DNA from 2 places in the Neobacillus sp. PS2-9 genome. Region 1 is predicted to be linked to the other one. Evidence: riboswitches for the same ligand, from Rfam matches in the RefSeq annotation. Region 1 holds a riboswitch; the other holds the start of a gene.
What was found. Region 1 has a riboswitch for cyclic di-GMP ahead of RCG25_RS20065 (DUF192 domain-containing protein). Riboswitches for the same ligand answer to the same signal wherever they lie in the genome.

Region 1 (3,210 bases):
TGGTAACTTTACTTCCCATGTTAATATCAAGATTTGTTAACGTGCTAGTTGCCTTATGTGCATCTAAAATGTATTGAACCGTATTAGTAACCTTTTGTTCCGTATTCGGCAGCTCCTGTGCACCAGAAAGAACGGCTGCATTTGCAACCTTTTGTAACTTCGCTTTTTCCATATAAATAAGGCTTCCATCTATCGCCAGACCTGCCATGCATAGAATTGTCATTAGTGAGATTGCACCTAGAATGAGAACATTCCCTTTTTCATCCTTTAGAAATTTATTAAAAAAGTTACGCATTTTTATCCCTCACTCTACGCGAATCGTTGAACTTGTTTCGATGGCAAAATCTGAAGGGAAAAACTTAGAAATCATAGGAGTTAAAAAAGTCATTGGATACTTTAGCTTTACCGTTACATAGTCACCTGAATGCCTGACTGTATCTGCTGGAGTAATCGTCACCTGTAATTTTGTCTGATCCCCTAAATGGATATATTGGTGGGCGAAGGTTGAAATGTCTGCATCCTTCTTCCCGAGACCACCTAACCTAACCGTTTCCTGCGCAGCCATCTGCAAATGCGCATAGGAATAAATCACTCTACCAAAATCAAGGATTCCCACTAAAATTAATAGAAAAATAGGAACGATAAGCGCTGTTTCCACCAACGATTGGCCACGCTCATCCTTTTTCATTGGAAAAGAACTCCGGGAAAATATGCTTGATAGATAGCTCCCGCTGCAATAGCTACCCCGTAAGGTAGAGTTGTTTTCATCGAGTTGCTATCTTCCAATAGAGGAAGTCTTATCCCATGACGCAGTCCATGTAGCAGGTAAATTACTCTCTTTAACAGTCCTTTACGATAAAATAGAAATAAGATGGCCATGATTCCTCCTGCAAGTGCCATGTATATTGAAGCCATTAAAACAAAACTTATTCCTTTTATTCCACCGATTACAGCAAGAAGTTTCACATCTCCTGCACCCATTCCGCCTAGGAGATAAGGAATTAATAATATACCCAAACCAACAGCGGTACCAAGGAGGGCTTCTGTCAACCCGTGCCATCCCCCTGTAATAATATGAAACACCCATGCAATTATTAAAAAGGGAAATAATACCGCATTATAAATTTTACTTTCCTTTAAGTCGGTGATTACACAAATGATTAAGAGAATAATTAATAAATAGGTACTCCACATCCTTCTTTGTCTCCTTTCCTATTTGGTATCATTGCAAGAAAAAAGCCTCACGTTTAAATTGAACGCAAGGCTATGATGAATAGATAAGATCAGAAATTAATTTTTATTAACCTTCAGCGTTAGCACCAAAAATAGCTGTTTGAGCATCCTTAAACAATTGTGTAATTTGACCTTTTAATGCAACAAGAACTGCCACTACACCCACTGCAATTAGTCCTAAAACCAAACCATACTCAGTCATACCTTGTCCTTGTTCTTCAGTTAATAAAGCTTTCATTTTTTTCATCATTTGTAAAAACCCCTTTTCAATTTATAGTTAAATAGTTTCCAATTTTTGTTTCCGTTTTTTGAATCATGCCTGCTGGCAATTCTAAGACTGACTTTGCTCTTTTGTGATACTTTCCTACTGTTGCAGGCTTTACCGTTTCGTCCAGGCCTACAATTTCAAAATCTTCACTTAAGTAAAGGACATCGATGGAATAATTCATGAAGAATGTGTGAATGGATTGGCAGGGTTGGATTAACAAGCCGTGTCCTGCTGGTAAACTTTTCGAAAACATCAGCCCTTTTAATCTTTTAAAAAAGGTATCAGCTGTTGATAGATTGTTTGCCAGTTCCGCTCCGTTTGACAGATTCACGACTTTCACTTATTTCACCTCCGAATAAAAGAAATAACCCCGCCTTTACCGAAAGGGGGGTTAGTAAAATAGACTGCTAAATAGACATAGGAAACCTATGAGTAAATAGTAGTGCTAATATGAAACACCCTGTTCTTTCGGTAACTGGCTGGCGTAGTGCAAAAGCACCTTAGCCCCTTTAGCTTTGCGTCACTGATTTTCATCAGCTTTGCCTTTATCGAGAATCAGTGTTTGTTTGTCCGACTGATCTCTTACTCACATAATAAGACTTTTTCCTCTCTTGGAATATCCTACTAATATACTATTTTACGTCGAAATTTATAGGTATTTTTACCTATTTTCGACCTATGCCCTTATAAAATCGACATGAAATGCGAATATCATCCTCAATTTACCTCAGTTGCCAATTTATTTAGGCGAATCATTCACCATACAATCGCCCATACATATAATTTATAGATACCAATAAAAAGGATGTTGATCATGCCAGCCATTGTTGGAGTTGCACAGGTTATTACCCTTGGAAGCAGTTCAGTTTTCCATATTGGTGATGTGTATAAAATTATGCCATTTTCTACGGCCAAAACTTTCTCTGGAGCTGGTTCCTTTAATACAGGGGAGAGTTTACGTCTAAACAACAACATGAGTTCTACAAATACATCAGACCAAGATGGAATCGATCAACCAATTACCCTCAACGCTTAAAAAATGGGTGGTTTAAAATGAATTACTATATTCAGCAGTCAATTCAAATTAATTTCATAAGAATTGGAAGTATTTCCAATTCATCTGTTATGCAAATTGGAAGTGCTGGAATGATAAAACCTTCAGCATACCTATATAATACAGGGGGATTTACAGCCCCAGCTCCATCCCCCAAGCCAATTCAAGCTCTAGGAAGCTTAGTAGGTACACCAGCCGTTCCGTTACAGGCAGCTGTTAGAAAGCAAGACAACGCAGACGGAGACAACTAAACCTTTCAGCTATCTTTTTGGGTTCTTCGAGACTATCTATAGTGAGGTGATTTCATGTATCAGGATTATTCTCAATACCTTCAATGGCTGCAAATGTATATTCAAGCACAGGAAAAGAGAATCGTTACCTTGGAGGCTACTGTTCAAAAAATGCAAGAAGAAATGAAGCAAATAAAGGAGAAGCATCCTATTCGAGTCGATAAAATTGAATATAAATTTGATCAATTGAAGGTAGAAACTCTTGAAGGAACATTAAACATCGGACTTAATCCTTCTGACTTATCTGGAATTGAAGACTTTGCCGTTCAAAATCAGCAAATGAACGTCCCACCTCCACCGAAGGATCAAATGCAGCGATCCATGAAAATCGAAGAAGCAATTTACAGATATCTTGAGACAGATTT
Region 2 (3,210 bases), 320 kb from region 1:
CAGCTGAAGTCATTTTGAAAAAAGGTGTGGAGAAAGTAGTTATTACTCGAGGTGAGAAGGGATTAATTTATTATACAAAGGCTGGCGAAGCTGGGGCGTTACTACCTCCGACTGTTCCGATTGTAGATGTAACGGGGGCAGGAGACTCTCTTATTGCCGGAATTTTATTTGGCTATCTTAAGGGGCTGAATACCGAAGATTCATGTAAAATTGGTCTTTCCTGTTCATTGATTACCATAAATTCAAATGAAACGGTAAATCCCAAATTAAACCAGAAAACCTTACTTGAAACGTATCAGAAATACTTCAGTAAAGGGGTCACCAAGCGATGAACCAAGAATATCTGTCCTTTTCTGAGGAAGTACTTAAAGCCAAAAGAGAAGGTAAGCCCATTGTTGCACTTGAATCGACGATTATTTCACATGGGATGCCGTACCCTCAGAATGTAGAGACTGCAAGGGAAGTAGAAGAAATTATCCGTCAGAATGGGGCTGTACCAGCAACCATTGCTATCATTAATGGGAAAATCAAGATTGGTTTATCTGAAGAGGATTTAGAATTTTTAGCCACTAGTAAGGAGATCATGAAAGCAAGCCGGCGGGACCTCCCCTACTTAATCGCAGCACAAAAACATGGAGCCACAACGGTAGCAGCGACCATGATTTGTGCACAAATGGGTGGAATTGACGTGTTTGTGACAGGTGGTATTGGCGGTGTTCACCGCGGAGCAGAAGTAACAATGGATATTTCAGCTGACTTGCAGGAATTAGCAAAAACAAATGTAGCAGTCGTTTGTGCAGGAGCAAAATCAATTCTTGATTTAGGCTTAACGTTGGAATATTTAGAAACCAACGGAGTGCCCGTCATTGGTTATCAAACAGAGATTCTGCCAGCTTTTTATACGAGAACAAGTCCATATAAAGTAAATTTCCGAGTGGATTCCCCTGAAGAAGCTTCGGCGTTAATGAAGGCTAAATGGGATTTAGGGTTACAAGGTGGGATCGTCATCGCCAATCCTATACCAGAACCCTATGCTATGGATGAAGCTGTAATCAATAAGGTTATAGAGGTTGCTTTAAACGAGGCCAAAAGTAAGGACATTCATGGTAAAGATGTCACACCTTTTCTCTTAAGCAGGGTAAAAGAGCTAACAGAAGGATCAAGTTTAGAAGCAAATATTGCACTAGTAAAACACAATGCTAAAATAGGTGCGCTTATTGCAGCAGTAAAAGGCGACAAATAATCATACATTTTAAAGGGAGGATTTGACCTAATTTCCTTCCTTTTTTAATTTCCTCTCTCGAAAATGGTAGTAAAAGGAATTTTTTGTAGAAAAATAAGATAATTTGTGTATAAAAGTAGTTCGAAAATTATAAAAAAAAGACAAAAAACAACAACCTATTATAAAAGGACTAGATATAATGAACATATCATTTAGTATTAAGTATTTTTACCTAAACAAATAGTGGATAAATGGAAGAATGTAATACTTAAGTTGTAGGACGAACAGAAAAGGGCAAACCTGTTGAAAAGTAGGGACGCAAAACCGAGGATCTAAGGTAGGCATGGTGCTTGCTATGATGGCCGGGTTACCTGGAATACGATAAGTATTTTAGGGGTGAGAATAATGTTGATTACAGAGAGAGACGTGGATGTAATTGATCAGGAATGGATGGCGCTCATATTAGAAGCAAAGGAACTTGGCTTATCTATTACAGATGTTCGGGAATTCCTTCACCAAGATGGTCAAAAGAACTAACTTGGTACATATTAAAAAAAGCATTCTACAGAAGAGGTTTCTTTTGTAGAATGCTTTTCTTCTTTATAGACAAAATTATTCGTTACTACTATTTTGATTTATTCTCCACTTATTAAATTCCAAGAAGTCACGAAATTGTTCTTTTGAAACGCCAGATCCCATTGCTTCTTTAACTAAGTTCATCCATTCACTGTCTAACTCATCCTTATTAATTTGCTCATGGATAAAATGTTCAACGGGTAAATTTAATACGGCTGCAATTTTTTCAAGAAATTGTATAGATGGATTTTTTTGCAGGTTTCTTTCAAGAGAGCTTAAATAAGACTTAGCGACACCAGCTTGCTCTGCAAGTTCGGAAAGAGACATCTTCTTTTCTAAGCGAAATTTTTTAACGCGGTCTCCAATCATTTCATTCACACACCTATTAAACATATTTATACGTTAATTCTACCAAAAAGAATGAAAAAGTACCATATTAAGAACGAAGGAATATGACAAAATAGTGAATATTATAAAATGGTCCTCTTGAAAAGCCCAAGGGTAAGAAGTTCTTTTGAAAAATTGGCGGATTCGAGTTACTATTAATAGTGTTTCCAAAAGAGAATATAGTTTAATGCGAACCGTAAAGCATACTATACATAAAAATATTCAAAAAGGCAGGGAAAAGAATGATTGTCCTGAAATCACAACGTGAAATTGAAGCGATGAAAAAGGCTGGAGAAATCCTTGCGGCCTGTCATAAGGAAATTGCTAAATTAATTAAGCCAGGTGTAACTACTTGGGAAATTGACCAGTTTGTTAATAAATTCTTAAGCGAACACAAGGCCACACCCGAGCAAAAGGGATATAAAGGCTATGAATATGCAACATGTGCAAGTATCAATGATGAAATTTGCCATGGCTTTCCAAGAAAAGAGCCATTAAATGAAGGAGATATTGTTACCATTGATATGGTCGTCAATTATAATGGTGCCTTAGCTGATTCTGCATGGTCTTATGCGGTAGGAAATATTTCTAAAGAAACAGAGCATTTATTAAAAGTGACAAAGGAAGCATTATATAAAGGTATTGAGCAAGCGGTTGTAGGCAATCGAATCGGTGATATTGGTCATGCGATCCAAACCTATGTGGAAAGTGAAGGTTTATCGGTTGTAAGAGACTTTATTGGTCACGGCATAGGAGCTGTGATTCATGAGAAACCGGATGTTCCTCATTATGGGCTGCCAGGAAAAGGGGCAAGAATTAAAGAGGGAATGGTCTTTACGATTGAGCCGATGGTAAATATCGGTCAATATCAAACGAAGATGGATACAAATGGCTGGACCGCCAGAACTGTAGATGGGAAATTTTCCGCACAATATGAGCACACACTTGCCGTTACTAAGGAAGGTCCTATCATCTTAACAGAGCAAAAATAAATGAGGTTGACTCCAAGGAGTCAACCTCTATTT

Region 2: another riboswitch for cyclic di-GMP. It lies ahead of RCG25_RS21605 (anti-repressor SinI family protein); the one in region 1 lies ahead of RCG25_RS20065 (DUF192 domain-containing protein).

Annotation. Positions count from the first base shown of each region.
Region 1 is NZ_CP133269.1:3,994,681-3,997,890, forward strand. Features, by position in the region: gene RCG25_RS20045 (pilus assembly protein TadG-related protein) at 1-295, opposite strand, end outside; gene RCG25_RS20050 (TadE/TadG family type IV pilus assembly protein) at 305-688, opposite strand; gene RCG25_RS20055 (A24 family peptidase) at 685-1,194, opposite strand; gene RCG25_RS20060 (Flp family type IVb pilin) at 1,301-1,483, opposite strand; gene RCG25_RS20065 (DUF192 domain-containing protein) at 1,500-1,841, opposite strand; cyclic di-GMP riboswitch class I at 1,969-2,055, opposite strand; gene RCG25_RS20070 (spore germination protein) at 2,316-2,537, shown strand; gene RCG25_RS20075 (spore germination protein GerPB) at 2,555-2,806, shown strand; gene gerPC (spore germination protein GerPC) at 2,861-3,210, shown strand, end outside.
Region 2 is NZ_CP133269.1:4,310,871-4,314,080, reverse strand. Features, by position in the region: gene RCG25_RS21615 (carbohydrate kinase family protein) at 1-332, shown strand, start outside; gene RCG25_RS21610 (pseudouridine-5'-phosphate glycosidase) at 329-1,243, shown strand; cyclic di-GMP riboswitch class I at 1,506-1,597, shown strand; gene RCG25_RS21605 (anti-repressor SinI family protein) at 1,628-1,759, shown strand; gene RCG25_RS21600 (helix-turn-helix domain-containing protein) at 1,835-2,167, opposite strand; gene map (type I methionyl aminopeptidase) at 2,428-3,177, shown strand.